DNA from 4 places in the Lysinibacillus sp. GW823-FHT02G10 genome. Region 1 is predicted to be linked to each of the others. Evidence: riboswitches for the same ligand, from Rfam matches in the RefSeq annotation. Region 1 holds a riboswitch; each other region holds the start of a gene.
What was found. A riboswitch is a leader RNA that binds a small molecule or an ion and turns the genes downstream of it on or off. The one in region 1 is predicted to bind S-adenosylmethionine.

Region 1 (4,216 bases):
TTCATTTACTGAGGTAACAAATTCAGCTGAAAAATTAGCGAGCTTTGCGCAAAATTTAAAAGGATAGACTACTAACATTTACATTCTATTTTTCATATTTTTAGACGTAATAAACACTATAGTACCTATTTAAATGTTTGTTGTGAAGTTATCGCTATAGAGGATCAATTTTATAGAGATTCAGAAAGTAAGAGCTATTTCACTGATGAAATAGCTCTATTTTTGCTAAATTTGTAAAGGGTTTACGTAATTTTCAATGAAAAAAGGATTATACTGTAGAAAGAATGAATAATAGGGGCGGTTATGATGAAAACAGTTGTTGTTTTAGGCGGCGGTATTACAGGACTATGTACAATGCATTATTTGCAACGTCAAGTGAAGGAACATAATTTAAATGTTCGTCTAGTGCTTATAGAAAAAAATACATATTTAGGAGGCAAATTATATTCAGCACATGAACAAGGTTTCATCATGGAAACGGGTGCTGATTCTATTGTAGCCCGTCATCAAGGCGTTATGGAACTCGTGCAGGAGCTTGATTTTGAGGCGGAATTAGTTTACAACGAAACAGGTATTTCTTATATTTATACGAATAATGAGTTACATGCTATTCCGGCAGATTCAACTTTCGGAATACCGATGAGTGTAGCATCCTTAGAGGAAAGTACACTTATTTCCGAGCAGGGAAAAAAAGAAGCGTTGAAGGATTTAACATTGCCAAACAATGGCTTCACAAAGGAAAGTTCAATTGGTGAATTTTTAACTTACTATTTAGGAGAGGAACTGGTGAAAAACCAAATTGCACCAGTCCTTGCAGGTGTTTATTCGGGAGATTTACATCAGCTTTCTATTGGCTCTACTTTACCGTATTTAATTGATTATAAGAATGATTTTGGAAGTATTATTAAAGGCTTTGATGCGAATCGTGAGCAATTTGTTAAAGCAGCGAACAAAAAATTTATATCCTTTAAAAATGGTTTATCTTCTTTAATTGATCGACTTGAACAAACCTTATCCGATGTAGAAATTATCAAGGGTGTTACTACACTAAATGTTCAAAAACAAGATAAGAACTACACAATTTCCTTAGCTAATGGTGAAATTATTGAGTCAGATTATGTCGTTTTAGCATTACCGAACGATACTGTACAAAATCTGCTACAGGATGAATCTTTAAACCGCTATTTTGACCAATTTACGACAGCGTCAGCGATTACTATCTATTTAGGTTTTGATGTGCCAGACGCTAAATTGCCAGCAGATGGAACGGGCTATATTGTTTCCCATAATTCAGACGTAACTTGTAATGCGGCAACTTGGACTAGTCGTAAATGGAAGCATACATCGAAAGAAAATAAATTACTTGTGCGACTCTTTTATAAGAGCATCAATCCAGCCTATGAGCAACTACGCGCCATGACGGATGAAGAATTGGCAGCAGTTGCTTTAGAAGATGTGAGAAAGAGCCTAGGAATAGAGGAGCAGCCAACCGTTGTGAATGTAACAAAATGGATTGATCAAATGCCTAAATATGATCTAGCGCATCGTGAAGCATTACAAGGATTACTACAAGAATTACATGAGAAATATCCTAATTTATCGATTGCAGGGTGCTCGTATTTTGGCGTAGGTATTGGTGCTTGCATTCAAAACGGGAAAAAAATTGGTGAAGAGCTTGCAAAGGAACTTGCCAATTTCTAAGGTTTTAAGTGGAAAAAAACTTTGTTATGTGAAATAGTCTTGACTCATTCGTCAGTAAACGATATGATTCTTTTAATTATTTAAAAAATTCATACTTAATTCTTATCAAGAGAAGCAGAGGGACTGGCCCATTGAAGCTTCAGCAACCAACTTTATTGTCAGGTGCTAAATCCAGAAGACCGTTGAGTCGAAGATGAGAAGGAACAACAATGATGAATCGTTAAAGCCTTCTTTTTTTATGAAAGAAGGCTTTTTATTATATAGAGACATAGGAAGAGAGGCTAATTTTATGGGATTGCTTGAAAGGTTAAAAACGCATGTATTGACGGCAGACGGTGCAATAGGCACAGTGCTATATGGCTATGGATTGGAGTATTGCCATGAGGAAATGAATGTTCAGAGACCCGAGTTAATTGAAAAGATTCATAGAGAATATATTGCGGCTGGTGCTGACATCATTCAAACGAATACGTACGGTGCAAATGCCATTAAATTAGCTCGCTATGGATTGGAATCACGTGTCCAACAATTTAATGAAGCTGCTATCACCATCGCAAAACGAGCAGCGGCTGATGGCGGTCAATTTGTTTTAGGAACAATTGGTGGTATTCGGGGAATTCGTAAAAGTGATGCAACCTTGGATGAAATATTAGCGACTATTGAAGAACAAGCAAGCGTCTTACTTGCAGGGAATCCAGATGGCCTTTTACTTGAAACTTATTATGATTTTGAAGAATTAACAGCAACCTTAAAGATGCTACGAGAAAAAACAAAATTGCCGATTATTGCACAAGTTTCTATGCATGAGCCCGGTGTTCTACAAAATGGGATGTCTTTAAATAATGCTCTCCATGAGCTTGAAGCCCTAGGTGCTGATATTGTTGGTGTCAATTGTCGACTAGGTCCACACCATACAATTCAGGCATTTGAAGGTGTAGAACTTCCTAATAAGGCATTTATGTCGGCCTATCCAAATGCATCACTTCTGGACTTAGAGGATGGGCGTGTCGTTTATGAATCAGAAGCTGATTATTTTGGTCGAGCGGCTGTTGAATTGCGTGATCAAGGTGTACGTTTAATAGGGGGCTGCTGTGGTACAACACCCAAACATATTGCAGCAGCAAAGAAGTATTTAGAAGAGTTATCACCGGTTCAGGAGAAGCTTGCGAAGCCTAAAAAGATTGAGATTGTTCGGGAAGCGGAGCCAACAAAGTATGAGCCTCTTCATGAAAAAGTTAAACGTGAACGTTCTGTCATAGTAGAGTTGGATACGCCTAGACATTTAGAGATTGATGGGTTCCTTGAAGGAGCAAAGCAATTATATGATGCAGGTGCAGATGTAGTTATGATGGCAGACAATTCATTGGCCTCTCCACGTATTAGCAATATTGCAATGGGCGCATTGTTGAAGAGCTCACATGGTGTACGCCCACTAACTCATATTACATGTCGAGACCGTAATTTAATTGGTCTACAATCTCATTTAATGGGGTTAAATGCTTTAGGTATTCATGATGTGTTGGCCGTTACGGGTGATCCAACGAAAGTAGGAGATTTCCCAGGTGCGACAAGTGTTTATGATGTATCTTCCATGGAGCTAATCCAATTAATTAAGCAATTAAATGAAGGGGTCTCTTTCTCAGGTAAGCCACTTCGTAAAAAAGCAAATTTCTCAGTTGCTGCTGCATTTAATCCAAACGTCCGTGTGTTAGATCGTGCTGTGACACGCTTGGAGAAGAAAATTGAGCATGGGGCAGACTACTTCATTTCTCAACCAGTATATACGAAAGAGAAAATTGTAGAGATTTATGAGGCAACAAAGCATTTACAAGCTCCAATTTACATCGGTATTATGCCTGTTACGAGTTATAAAAGCGCTGAATTTTTACATCATGAAGTGCCAGGTATCAAATTATCTGAAGATGCCTTAACAAGAATGAAAGCATGTGGAGAAGATAAAGAAAGGGCAACATTGGAAGGGATTGCTATTGCCAAAGAATTAGTAGAAGTGGCTACGCAATATTTCAATGGGATTTACCTTATTACACCATTTTTACGTTACGATGTGACACTAGAGTTGATGAAATATATAGAGCAATTGGATGAACAGAAAAAAGGAGTAAGTATACATGGCTAAGCACTCGATTGAAGAGCAACTAGAGAAACGTATTTTAATTCTTGATGGCGCAATGGGAACAATGCTACAAAATGAAAATTTATCAGCAGAGGATTTTGGTGGCGAGGAACTTGATGGCTGTAATGAAAATCTTGTGCTTACTAGACCAGATGTTATTGAAAAAATTCACCATAAATACTTAGAGGCAGGCGCAGATATTATTTGTACAAATACATTTGGTGGGACGCCTCTTGTGTTAAATGAATATGATCTTGGCACAAAAGCAGAAGTAATTAATAAGCGTGCAGTGGAAATTGCTCGCCAAGCAGTGGATCGTTATTCCACATCAGATTGGCCACGTTTTGTTGCAGGGGCTATGGGGCCAACAACAAAAACGTT
Region 2 (4,216 bases), on a different contig from region 1:
TATGACACTCCCTTTTATTTGTTTAAAATATGTTAGCGGTAAAAACCGGAATAACCCCTTTTTCTTGCTAGCGTTTATCAATTTTCTCGGTAATTAAATCACCAATCCATTGAATAATAAATACGACTACTAAGATCAAAATAGTTGCCATTAATGTCACATCTTGGCGATTTCGCTGGAAGCCGTCTAAGAAAGCTAAGTTACCAAGACCACCTGCACCAATAATTCCTGCCATCGCTGTATATCCTACAAGAGCAACAGCCGTTACAGTGATACCAGAAATCAAAGCTGGTAATGATTCAGGAACCAATACTTTCCAAATAATCGTAGAAGTTTTTGCTCCCATTGAACGGGCTGCTTCAATCACACCTTTATCAATTTCACGTAACGCAATTAATACCATACGAGCATAAAACGGTGCTGCACCGATAATTAAAGCAGGTAACGCCGCATTGGCACCGCGAATTGTACCTAGTAAAAACTTCGTAAATGGAATTAATAAAATAATTAATACGATAAATGGAATGGAACGGAAAATATTAACGAGTGATCCTGTTAAAAAGTTAACGATTTTATTTGCCCATAACTGATTGGGGCTAGTTAAAAATAGAACAATACCAATGACTAACCCAAGAATAAATGTCACAACCGTTGATATAGCTGTCATGTATAAAGTTTCATACGTAGCTTGCCACATATTTTCCCAGTCTACATTCGGAAAGAGATTAGTTAGCATTTTCAATCACCTCCGTCTGTACTTCCACTGTATTTAAATAACGAAGGGCTTCAGTGACGTTTGTCTGAGAGCCATCAATTTGCACAATCAATGTACCATATGCACCATTTTTTGTTTGCGAAATATTTCCGTGAACAATACTTACTTCTACATCAAATTGTTTCACAAGATGTGAGATGACAGGCTGTTCTGTTTTTTCACCAACAAAAATCAATTTGACAAGTTGTCCAGTTGGATAGTTTGTTTTAATTTGTGCTACCGTATCCTGTGTTTCCTTAGTGTCTGTAATTTGAGATACAAACTTCTTAGTAATAGCCGCCTGTGGGGCTTGGAAGACTTGTAATACCTCACCACGTTCCACAATTTCGCCTGCCTCCATCACCGCTACACGATGACAAATTTTGCGGATGACATGCATTTCGTGGGTAATCAGGACGATTGTTAAGCCTAAGCGTTCATTTATATCTACGAGTAAATCAAGAATGGCATCCGTTGTTTCAGGGTCGAGTGCGGATGTCGCCTCATCACATAGTAAAACCTCTGGATTATTCGCTAATGCACGTGCAATTCCTACACGCTGCTTTTGTCCCCCAGAAAGCTGGGATGGATATGCCTTATCGCGCCCTTCTAAGCCTACAAGGGCAATTAATTCCTTCACACGCGCTTCACGTTGAGCCTTTGGGAAGCCTGCGATTTCTAAAGGGAATGCAATATTTTCGGCAACTGTTCTTGACCAAAGTAAATTAAAATGCTGGAAAATCATACTTACCTTTTGTCTAGCTGCTCTAAGTTTTTGCCCTTTTATCGATGAAAATTCTTGATTGTTCACCGTTACTGTTCCTGCTGTCGGTTTCTCTAAACCGTTTAATAAACGAATCATGGTACTTTTACCAGCACCACTATAGCCGATAATGCCAAAAATTTCACCTTTATTAATAGTAAGGTTGACGTCTTTGACTGCCGTTAATTCGCCATTTGCTGTTTTGTATTTCTTTGTAATATTTTGAAGCTGGATCATAGCGAATACTCCTTTTCTCATATAGAAAACCCCTTCACTCACAGACAAGTAGAAGGGGTCACGTATGATACGTTAAACCGTTCTCTCATCTTTCAAAGAAAAATCTTTGGGTGATTTGGCACCTTTTCACATTGTGATGGTTGCCGGGCTTCATAGGGCACTTCCCTCCGCCACTCTTCATAAGAGTTCGATATATTTAATGTTTTAGTAATATATTTGATACTTTACCACGCTAGTAAAGTTCAGTCAATTGATTTTTTTAACAATTCATATAAAAATGGTACGGATTGAAAAGCATAAATCTTTTCTGTCACTTTTCCGCCATCACTGATGAGTAGACATGGAACACTTTCAATTTGATGCTCATAAGCTATGTGTTCCAAAAAGTTGATATTTGCTTTACCAATTTGTAGCTGTGGCAGTAATTGCTCAATAATGGACATCATTTTAGATGCCACTGCACACGTTCCACACATCGGTGTATATAAATAAAATGCAGTTTTCTCTCCCGACTGTTTAGCCGCTTCCCACTGCTCTATTGACCATTCTTCCATTTACTCACGCAACCTTACAAAATATATTCATTATGGATTGAAAAATGTGCACGCAGTAAGATCATTGCTAGCACTTTTCTTGGTGTCGTTTCTACTTCCTTGTATGTTGGCATTGTGCGCAGATGCTCAGCCTCTGGATAATGTCTGTCCATTAATGCACGTAGCTTATCACCAGAAGTATCTGCATCAAAAAAAGTAAATAGCTCACAGCCCTCATAGGGATCCAGTAGTTCTTCTAATTGATGCACACCAATTGTACCATTCGTACATAGTATTGTAACATTCTCATTCAAAATAGGCTCAATTTGTAGCTTATCTGAGCGCCCTTCTACTATCAAGCATTTTCCCTCGAACATTACGCCACCTCCATTTAGAGATCCCCACTTATAAGTCATTATATAACAAAAAACGCCGGTAGTTTCCGACGTTTTTCGATTATGGCTTGTCTTATTCAGCGATCATTTCTTCGTATTGCTCTGCTGTCATTAGTTTCTCAACTTCTGATGCGTCAGCAGGCTCAACAACGATCATCCATGCTTTTTCATATGGTGATTCATTAACGAATTCTGGGCTATCTTCTAAATCTGCATTTACTTCAACTACAGTACCTGAGATTGGTGCATATAATTCAGAAACAGTTTTTACTGATTCTACGCTACCGAATGGATCATCTGTTTTGATTTCGTCGCCAACTTGTGGAAGCTCAACGAATACGATATCTCCTAATTCAGATTGTGCGAAGTGAGTAATACCAATACGTACTTTTCCATCTTCTACTTTTACCCATTCATGTTCTTCAGAGTATCGTAAGTCTTTAGGTGTGCTCATGCAAAAAACCCCTCCATAAATATGTAATATATTCACTTTCAGTGTGCCATACTTCTCCTATAAATACAAGGTTTAATACGGTTATTTCCAAGCTTGCTCAAAATCTACTTCTTTAAAACCTAAAGTAACTTTTTTTCCATCTGTCACGATGGGACGTTTCATTAACATGCCATCTGAAGCAAGTAGCTCAAGCTGCTCATCCTCCGTCATTTCCGCTAACTTGTCCTTTAAGCCAAGCTCACGATATTTCATGCCTGAGGTATTAAAAAATTTCTTCAAAGGCTGTCCACTAGCTTGCCAAATAGCTGTTAGTTCTTCTTTAGTCGGAGGTTGCTCTGCGATATGTACCTCTTCATAGGAAACCTCATGCTCATTTAACCACTTCTGTGCCTTTTTACATGTTGTACATTTCGGATAATGGAAAAATTGAATCGTCATTACAATGCTCCTCTTCTGTCTTTTTCTGTAGTATACCATCATAGTTGTTTTCAATGGTGAACTTCACTCTTTTTTGTAAGTTTATCCACCAGTTGTGCAAATTTATCCGCTCCTTTTACGATTATCCATCTCATATAAAAAACCTAGCTATCTTTTGCAGATAGCTAGGTTAAATTTGCACTATTATACAATATATTTTTCAGCATCAATTAATTTAACGGAAGCCTCACGCTTCTTCGCAATTAAATTGTATGGATTATTACGCGTTAGCTTACGCAGTGCAGATAATGTCATACGGGCTGCATCGCCATCCGCTGAAGCAAGAATTGTGTCTTTTGCTTCTTTTTCGATTTCTGCGAATGCTTCTTGGCAGAAAATTTGTGTGTATAGCAATTTTTGATGTGCTTTTTCAGCACCGTCACGAGCAATTGCTTTTTCTGTACGTAAGACAGCTGATTCCATTGCAAATAATTGGTTAGCTATATTCGCAATGTTTACCAATACTTCTTGCTCTTGATCAAGCTTTGCACCAAAGCGTTGTGCTGCTAATCCTGCAGCTAATACAGCAATCTTCTTGGCATTTTTCACTAAATATTTTTCTTGTGCTAACGGCTCTGTACCGATATCCTCTGGCATTAGCAT
Region 3 (4,216 bases), on a different contig from region 1:
TTCAATCAGGTTTCTTGTATACTTATTGTACAATTTGAAGTCTTCATCATGGACTCGAGCAAACCTTGCATTACCTCCATGATTCGGTAAATCTCCCATGACTATGTGGAAGCCTTCTAATCTTAATTTCTCTATCAGCCATGCATACCAACGGTGATTTTCATAAGCACCATGAAGAATAGCAATCACAGCTTTTGCTTGTCCATCAGCTTCCCATTTCCACATTACATAGTCCTCCTAAAAAATGATTACACTTTGATTATATCGAAATAAATAGCACATTTTAATTTTATATTTCCATAAAGTTGCGTATTTGATACGATAATACTACATTATAGAAAGAAAAGAGGCGATTTTCATGATTTATCCATTTAAAGATAAAACGCCAAAGATCGATCCGTCTGTTTTCATTGCTGATTACGCAACTGTTACGGGCGACGTAACAATTGGCGCCGAAACAACTATTTGGTTTAATACGGTTATTCGTGGTGATGTTTCCCCAACGATTATTGGTAAACGTGTCAGTATCCAGGATCTTTGCTGTTTACACCAAAGCCCAAAATATCCGCTCATTATTGAAGATGAGGTAACAGTTGGACACCAAGTCACTTTACATAGTTGTACAATTCGCAAAAATGCCTTAATTGGTATGGGATCCATTATTTTAGACGGAGCTGAGATTGGAGAAGGTGCATTTATTGGAGCTGGAAGCCTAGTACCTCCTGGTAAAGTCATTCCTCCAAATAGTTTAGCATTAGGTCGTCCAGCAAAAGTTGTCCGAGAATTAAATGCTGAAGATAAAGAGGATATGGAACGCATCGTACGAGAATACGCAGAAAAAGGTCAATATTATAAATCACTTCAGAAATAAATAACCTACACAAAAAATCAATACTAACGAAAAAATCCCTCGCGTTTTCGTGTACCGAATATGTTCACGAATCCTAGCGAGGTATTTTTGTAAAAAAAACAAAAGGAGCAATGTTGCCCCTTTGCTTATTAATACATCAGAATAATTTTCTAATGACTTCATTACTTTAGTTCAATAGTTTATAAACGTGCTTTTTCTCGTAGCGCGTCTGCTTTATCAATTTGCTCCCATGGTACATTTAAATCTGTACGACCAAAATGTCCATACGCAGCAGTTTGTTTATAAATTGGACGACGAAGATCAAGCATTTTAATGATACCTGCTGGGCGTAAATCGAATAACTCGCGTACCCATTCAACGATCTCGCTTTCTTTCACTCTACCTGTGCCAAATGTATCGACAGCAATGGAAACAGGCTGAGCAACGCCAATCGCATAGGCAAGTTGCACTTCAGCACGCTCTGCTAAGCCAGCTGCTACGATGTTTTTTGCTACATAACGTGCTGCATATGCCGCCGAACGGTCTACCTTGGTTGCATCCTTACCTGAGAAGGCACCACCACCGTGACGTGCATAACCACCGTATGTATCAACAATGATTTTACGTCCTGTTAATCCAGCATCACCTTTTGGCCCACCAATTACAAAACGGCCAGTTGGATTGATGAAGTATTTCGTATTAGCATCTAATAATTCACTCGGTACAACTGGTGCAATAACAAATTCTTTTAAATCTGCTTGAATTTGTTCAAGTGTTGCTTCTTCATCATGCTGTGTTGAAATAACAATTGTATCCACGCGAACCGGTACATTATTGTCATCATATTCAATCGTTACTTGCGTTTTACCATCAGGACGTAAATAGGCAAGTTCACCTGATTTACGTACTTCTGTTAAACGGCGTGCTAATTTGTGTGCCAAGCTAATTGGTAATGGCATTAGCTCTGGTGTTTCATTACATGCATAGCCAAACATTAAGCCTTGGTCACCAGCACCAATTGCTTCTATATCAGCATCTGTCATAGAGCCTTCACGTGCCTCTAATGCCTGATCAACACCTTGAGCTATATCAGGTGATTGTTCGCCAATTGCCACAAGCACCGCTAAGTTCTCAGCATCAAAGCCATATTTACCTCGTGTATAGCCAATTTCAGCTACAGTGTCACGAACAATACCTTTAATATCCACATAAGTAGAAGTAGTAATTTCTCCTGCTACTAATACTAATCCTGTTGTTACAGTTGTTTCACACGCTACACGTGCATTTGGATCTTCTGCTAAAATAGCATCTAAAATGGCATCCGAGATTTGGTCACAAATCTTATCTGGATGTCCTTCTGTTACACTCTCTGATGTAAACAGTCGACGGTTTGTCATTTGGTTTTCCTCCTAAATACTCTTACAATAAGTAGTTGTGTATGAATACGGTACTCATTACCCATGTCAAGTCCGCTCCTAAGGATTGAACTCTCAAGCCGTTACTGCTGCTTTTAACACGAGGATTTCGAAAGATCCGTCATTATAATAAGGAAAGAACTACATATACTTACCTTTACATTGATTTATAGCAATAAAAAAATCCTTTTCTCACGTTACTTTACATGAGGAAAGGAATAATGACTGCGTAACCTTTCACTCTTATCGTTCAAGGGATGTTCCCTTGCATCAGGTTGGCACCAACGCATGTCGTGAAATAGTTCATGCAGGTTGCCGGGTTTCACAGGGCCTGACCCTCCACCAGCTCGGGATAAGAGTATCCGTTCAATCTCATGTTACTGAAAAGGTCGAACGTTGTCAAATATTTTCTTATGTATTACTGTATAGAAAGGAAAGAACTTATTACACAAAAACTTTTCATACTTGGATGATGATGTAAATAGAAGCAAATTAATCCCTACAACATACCTAGCTACTTGTGGTAACATATGTGTGGCTCAATTTTCGTGCCTAATTACAGTAGGATTGATGGTATTCTACTCGAAAAACATTATTTTTTGTCAGTTTATTGAAAAGTGGTAAAAACTCTAAAATAATTTCTTAATTAGTATAGATTATTTAAGCAATTGTGTTATACTATTTTTGAAATTAAGAAAAAATCCCTCTAAATCAAGGGAATACTATAAAAAAGGATGGTATTTAATCGATGAATTCAGTAGAAATTGCAAACGAACTGAAGGAATTATTAAACGGCGGTAACATAAATGTTCAACTTTCAGTACCACAATTAGCAGAAAAAGCTACATCTCGTGGTGAAGCAATGTTAACAGTAGATGGCGCAGTTCGTGCAGAAACTGGCAAATACACTGGTCGTTCACCTAAAGATAAATATACGGTAGAAGAAGAAAGCACAAAAGATCAAATTGACTGGGGTAAAGTCAACCAACCGATTTCTTCTGAAGTGTTCGATAACCTATATGTAAAAGTAATAAAATATTTAAAAGAACGTGACGAGTTATTCGTATTCAAAGGCTTTGCAGGTGCTGACAAAGACTCACAATTAAGCATTCAAGTTATCAATGAATACGCATGGCACAATCTTTTTGCTCATCAATTATTTATCCGTCCAACAGCAGATGAATTAGCTTCTCATGTTGCCGACTTCACTGTCATCTCAGCTCCTAACTTTAAAGCAGATCCTGCGGTTGATGGTACTGCTTCTGAAACATTCATCATCGTATCACTTGAAAAGAAAATTATTTTAATTGGTGGTACAGAATATGCTGGTGAAATGAAAAAATCTATCTTTGGTATCATGAACTACTTATTACCACAACAAGGTATTCTTTCAATGCACTGCTCAGCAAACGTTGGTGAAGCTGGCGATGTAGCGTTATTCTTCGGTCTATCTGGTACTGGTAAAACGACGTTATCAGCTGATCCTGATCGTAAGCTAATCGGTGACGATGAACACGGTTGGTCTGATAATGGTGTATTCAACATTGAGGGTGGCTGCTATGCAAAAACAATCAACCTTTCTGCTGAAAAAGAACCAGAAATCTACAATGCAATCCGCTTCGGCTCTGTATTAGAAAACGTAGCTGTTGATCCAGAAACTCGTATTTGTGACTATGATGATGGTTCACTAACAGAAAATACACGTGTAGCTTATCCAATCCAATACATCGAAAATATCGTTGATCCTTCTGTTGCAGGTCATCCAAAAACAATCATCTTCCTAACAGCTGATGCATTTGGCGTGTTACCTCCAATCAGTAAATTAACAAAAGAACAAGCGATGTATCACTTCCTAAGCGGGTTCACTTCTAAACTTGCTGGAACTGAACGTGGTGTGACTGAGCCAGAACCAGTATTCTCTACTTGCTTCGGGTCTCCATTCCTTCCACTT
Region 4 (4,216 bases), on a different contig from region 1:
AATAATGAAAAAGGTTATGGCTTTATTGAATGTGATGATGGCGAAGATGTATTTGTTCATTTTACGGGCATCCAGGAGGAAGGCTTCCGTACACTTGAAGAAGGTCAAAAGGTTTCATTTGATGTTGTGGAAGGCAATCGTGGACCCCAAGCATCAAATGTTGTAAAACTATAAGCGTAATGGGACTATCCGTGTAGTTCCAGATTAGCAGCGGATTAGGAAATGCATCGTTTCCTTCATCCGCTTTTTGTATTGTTTTATAAGCTGAATGCCCCCTCCATGTTATAATAGAAGTAACAAAACGTAAGGAGGGATTTCGATGCAAAAACAAAATAAACCCATGACTGAAGTTATTTTGAAGCATAAAGAACGACAAAGTGTAGCAGAATTTGCAGCAACACTGGAAACGATTGCAAAAAAGCTTAAAGAAAATGGTGAATTCACTTTTGTTCAAGACACAGAGCCAACAGTTGTCAGCCCAAGTGAACAGCTCAAAATCGAATACTCCTATACAAAAAAGGGCGACAAGCATTCATTTGAAATTGAATTTGATTGGTATACAGGTACAGAAACACCGAAAAAAATGACAATTGAATAATAATTGGCAACGAAAATCCACTTTTTTGATGAAGTGGATTTTTCCATATTGTTGAATTAAAGATCATGTCACTAGCTAAAATTTTAGCAAGGTGAGGGGGTGATTTCGCTCCAGGGTCTCCTCTGTAACGCTAAATCCACAAGAAAGCAAGTAGCCAGCATCAGAAATTCTATTGATGGTTTTGTTTTTCAATACTTATGTAAAAAGGCGGGAGCAAAATTGTTTCAGCCCATAAAAATACCGAGCTATCCACTAAAACGCTTACGAAGTGTTTCGGAATAGTTCGGTTTTTCTAGTTATCATGTTTGTTAATTTAAAGATTATTCGGCTTAATGAAGGTCCCAGTTAGTTATGGCCCAGCCTTTTCTCCTTATCGATTTATCCAATAAAAAGCACCAGGGCAAACTAAAGTTTCCTTTGTTCGTTTAGGATCCTTTAATGTCACACCAAATGGTCCCTCTTTGACATGACCAAGTGTAATTGTCATCGCGCTCTCTTCCTCATAGAAATCTAAGCGCATATTCGGTAGCTGTAGTGACAAATACTGCTCATATTGCGTAGGCACTGGTAGCTGTAACACCTCTTGCCACAGCTTAACTGTTGCCTGCATGTCCTTGACGTAGAATTGGACGGATTCCATCGTTATAGCCTGTTTGACATCAATGGCACCACTTGCCTTTAATTGAACCAAACGTTCTTCATCTTCCTCCGCCCATTCAATCAAAAATGGAAAATCAATTGGCAGATCTGGCTTACCAAAATGCAGTAGCTTCCATTCTACCACAGTGCCATCTGGTCTTGTTCTGCTACATGCATCTGGTCCATATACTTCATAGCCCAATGCTCGCAAGCGTCGACCCTCTTCCTCAATATTTTTTGTGCGCAGAGCAATTCGAGAAAATCCCTGGCGCTCTTGATCACGTTTAAACGTATAATGTAGGGAATATGGGTATTGTGCCGCTTGCTCAAATAAATCACGATCATAGATAGCAATTTGTTCAATATAGCTTAAGCCAAAGTAGCTTAACGTATTATAAGTCCCCCACATCGTGTGCTGCCCACCATTCACTGTATGGACATTTCGTTTATTGAAGAAAACCTTTATATTTTCTGGTGATTCCACTTGATGAACCAAATGATCAAAATATAAAGTCATGGCCATTCCCCTTTCTTTCCCCATTACCTTTACCTGTATGTTTGATTAGTTTAAAATTTACTCAAGAAAAGGAGTTACTAGTAGGATATGAAAAAAAGTTTCGTTTACCTACAAACTCCGTTCACTAATTTCATAAAGAGGTGATTTGAATGACAGATTTAGTAGCTGCTTTTAAATTGGCATTAGGTAATTATCCTACAGGCGTAACAGTTGTCACGACATGTCATGACACAAAACCGATTGGCTTAACCGTCAATTCCTTTGCATCTGTTTCAATCGACCCGCTCCTTATTTTGTGGTCACTCGATAAAAAATCTCAGCTCCATCCTTATTTCACGACTGCGCCAAATTTTGCGGTCAATATTTTAGCGAGTGATCAAGAGCATTTATGTACACTATTTGCCAGTAAAATCCCTGATCGCTTTGCACAAGCAAAATGGTCAACTTCCTCTTTAGGACTACCGATTTTACATGATACAGCAGCTAATTTACAATGTAAAACATTTCAGCAAATCGATGCTGGCGACCATACCATTTTTATTGGGCAGGTCGTAGACATTACAAATGCTCAAAAAGAGCCTTTGCTTTATCATCGCCGTCATATCGGTCCCATACCAAAAAGCTTTTATAGCTAGTCTTTACACAAAAAAAGGGCCACTTGTAAGCACAGGAAATCCTTCATGCTTATAGGTGGCCGTTTGACATAAGTTCTACTGAAATCATTGTTATTTTTTCTGCGGAAATCTCTGCTTTTCAAGCCTATTAATTTGCACAATCACACCATCTTGAATCGTAATATGCACTTCACCAAATTCAAGATTTTGAATCGCCTTCGCAATTGCCTCTAGTTTCTTATCATCTACTTTTACTGACTGAGCCATACGATACACCCCTTCTTTTTTATCCTTATTGTTCATAAAGAGGCCAACGCATCAAACTGATTGATAGCCCCTCCTATCTCTCAGACACCATCTGTTGGATTTGGCACCTGTTGTTCGGTTGCCGAGGCTTCATTGGGCCAAGTCCCTCCACCTCTCTTGATAAGAGTACTGCGTTTCTTGAAAATAATTCTATAATTCTGCTATAGGAATGTCAATACAAAATATTAGAAAACCTAGTTGAATACTATGCAATATGTCGTTTAGATTAAAAGACTCCCTAAACCTAAAGTATTTTATGCCTAGTCAGTGAGAAATAGATGGCAATCCATTAATTTATTACAAGCTCCATTTCCTCATCATGAATTCAAGTGGGCCTCGATGATGTTTAGTCCTCCACCATACAGAAACAACGACACATCCTAAAAAATAACAGCAGGCATACAGCATGGAAAAAGCAAGTGTTTGGTTCTCCAGCTTTTGGCAAATAATTAGTATTCCAATGCCTATAACAACATGGCCAACATAATGCGTTAAAGACATTTGTCCTGTTAATATGAAAGATTGAATAACTTTATTTTTACATGTCTCTACAAGATAGATGGAGCCAACAATGATGACAATAGCCGAAGCCGAATTAGATAGGACATACATCATATTCGGTGGAATCGGTCCTGTATCAAATAAATACAATGCACTCTCTACATCTAATAAATGAATGGTTGTCATCTTAATGAATAACGTTGAACAAGTCTCAGTCATGATGACTAACAATAAACCTATCACCAGTAAGTTTTTTCTTAATGTATGATTTGTTAAATCTAATGTGCCCATTACCATACCTATCAGAAAGAAGCAAATCCAGGGGAATAGTGGATGATAGCCATTAAACATCAAATTTCTTATAAATCCTGCTGGTGTCCAAAAATCAAGATACTCTAGTAGCACATATGTTGGATGCCAACCAGCAAGGTAACTAAATTGAATTTGAAGCCATTGTGAAAGGATAAGGATGGCACCGATTATGAAGATCATCATTTTCTTGGATTGGGCAATCAACCAAGCAGCAACAAACATATACACGCCATAATAATGTAATATATCTCCTGTCCAGCCGATTGCATATAAAATTATCCCTATCGTAAATAACAAAAGCGCCCTCTTCCACAAAGTAAGTCGATTTTGACGAAGAAGGATTGGGTCCTTACTCTCTCTAGCCTGACGAGTCATTAAGGCTGTCCCTATTCCTGCTAGCATGACAAATACGGCCGAAGCACGTCCCTCGAAAAGATGTTGGAAGGCAATTAACCATGTTGAACCATTCGTTGTAGAACCTGTTATGACGCCAAAATTGACAATGAACATGCCAAGCATGGCGAGAGCTCTTGCAAAATCAAGACCTTCAATGCGCCGATCATCATTTCTTTTTGTCATCTTTGCCCCCTTGGATAACGCTATGTACAGCCTCCTTCCAAATAGCCCTATAGTTCAATTGGTTGCCTGTTAACATGAAATTACCGATATTATCATAGACGAGGGCTAGCATTTGTGCCTTCGCTTCTATATGGGGAGTATCCTCTAGCA

Region 2: linked by a shared signal. The riboswitch ahead of AC1RFD_RS14410 (methionine ABC transporter ATP-binding protein) and the one ahead of AC1RFD_RS20260 (bifunctional homocysteine S-methyltransferase/methylenetetrahydrofolate reductase) in region 1 are both predicted to bind S-adenosylmethionine.
Region 3: linked by a shared signal. The riboswitch ahead of metK (methionine adenosyltransferase) and the one ahead of AC1RFD_RS20260 (bifunctional homocysteine S-methyltransferase/methylenetetrahydrofolate reductase) in region 1 are both predicted to bind S-adenosylmethionine.
Region 4: linked by a shared signal. The riboswitch ahead of AC1RFD_RS03075 (YezD family protein) and the one ahead of AC1RFD_RS20260 (bifunctional homocysteine S-methyltransferase/methylenetetrahydrofolate reductase) in region 1 are both predicted to bind S-adenosylmethionine.

What each region holds. Positions count from the first base shown of each region.
Region 1 is NZ_JBXAJI010000010.1:28,164-32,379, reverse strand. Features, by position in the region: gene AC1RFD_RS20270 (globin-coupled sensor protein) at 1-67, shown strand, start outside; gene AC1RFD_RS20265 (protoporphyrinogen oxidase) at 307-1,701, shown strand; SAM riboswitch class I at 1,801-1,901, shown strand; gene AC1RFD_RS20260 (bifunctional homocysteine S-methyltransferase/methylenetetrahydrofolate reductase) at 1,991-3,838, shown strand; gene metH (methionine synthase) at 3,831-4,216, shown strand, end outside.
Region 2 is NZ_JBXAJI010000004.1:80,702-84,917, forward strand. Features, by position in the region: gene AC1RFD_RS14405 (methionine ABC transporter permease) at 68-736, opposite strand; gene AC1RFD_RS14410 (methionine ABC transporter ATP-binding protein) at 726-1,754, opposite strand; SAM riboswitch class I at 1,837-1,940, opposite strand; gene AC1RFD_RS14415 (thioredoxin family protein) at 1,997-2,308, opposite strand; gene AC1RFD_RS14420 (toprim domain-containing protein) at 2,323-2,664, opposite strand; gene gcvH (glycine cleavage system protein GcvH) at 2,756-3,136, opposite strand; gene AC1RFD_RS14430 (arsenate reductase family protein) at 3,218-3,574, opposite strand; gene AC1RFD_RS14435 (acyl-CoA dehydrogenase FadE) at 3,758-4,216, opposite strand, start outside.
Region 3 is NZ_JBXAJI010000002.1:466,230-470,445, forward strand. Features, by position in the region: gene AC1RFD_RS12135 (alpha/beta hydrolase) at 1-225, opposite strand, end outside; gene AC1RFD_RS12140 (gamma carbonic anhydrase) at 359-871, shown strand; gene metK (methionine adenosyltransferase) at 1,051-2,247, opposite strand; SAM riboswitch class I at 2,506-2,624, opposite strand; gene pckA (phosphoenolpyruvate carboxykinase (ATP)) at 3,014-4,216, shown strand, end outside.
Region 4 is NZ_JBXAJI010000001.1:617,527-621,742, reverse strand. Features, by position in the region: gene AC1RFD_RS03095 (cold-shock protein) at 1-174, shown strand, start outside; gene AC1RFD_RS03090 (amphi-Trp domain-containing protein) at 320-598, shown strand; gene AC1RFD_RS03085 (VOC family protein) at 969-1,754, opposite strand; gene AC1RFD_RS03080 (flavin reductase family protein) at 1,904-2,389, shown strand; gene AC1RFD_RS03075 (YezD family protein) at 2,480-2,635, opposite strand; SAM riboswitch class I at 2,706-2,801, opposite strand; gene AC1RFD_RS03070 (DUF418 domain-containing protein) at 2,972-4,066, opposite strand; gene AC1RFD_RS03065 (TetR/AcrR family transcriptional regulator) at 4,050-4,216, opposite strand, start outside.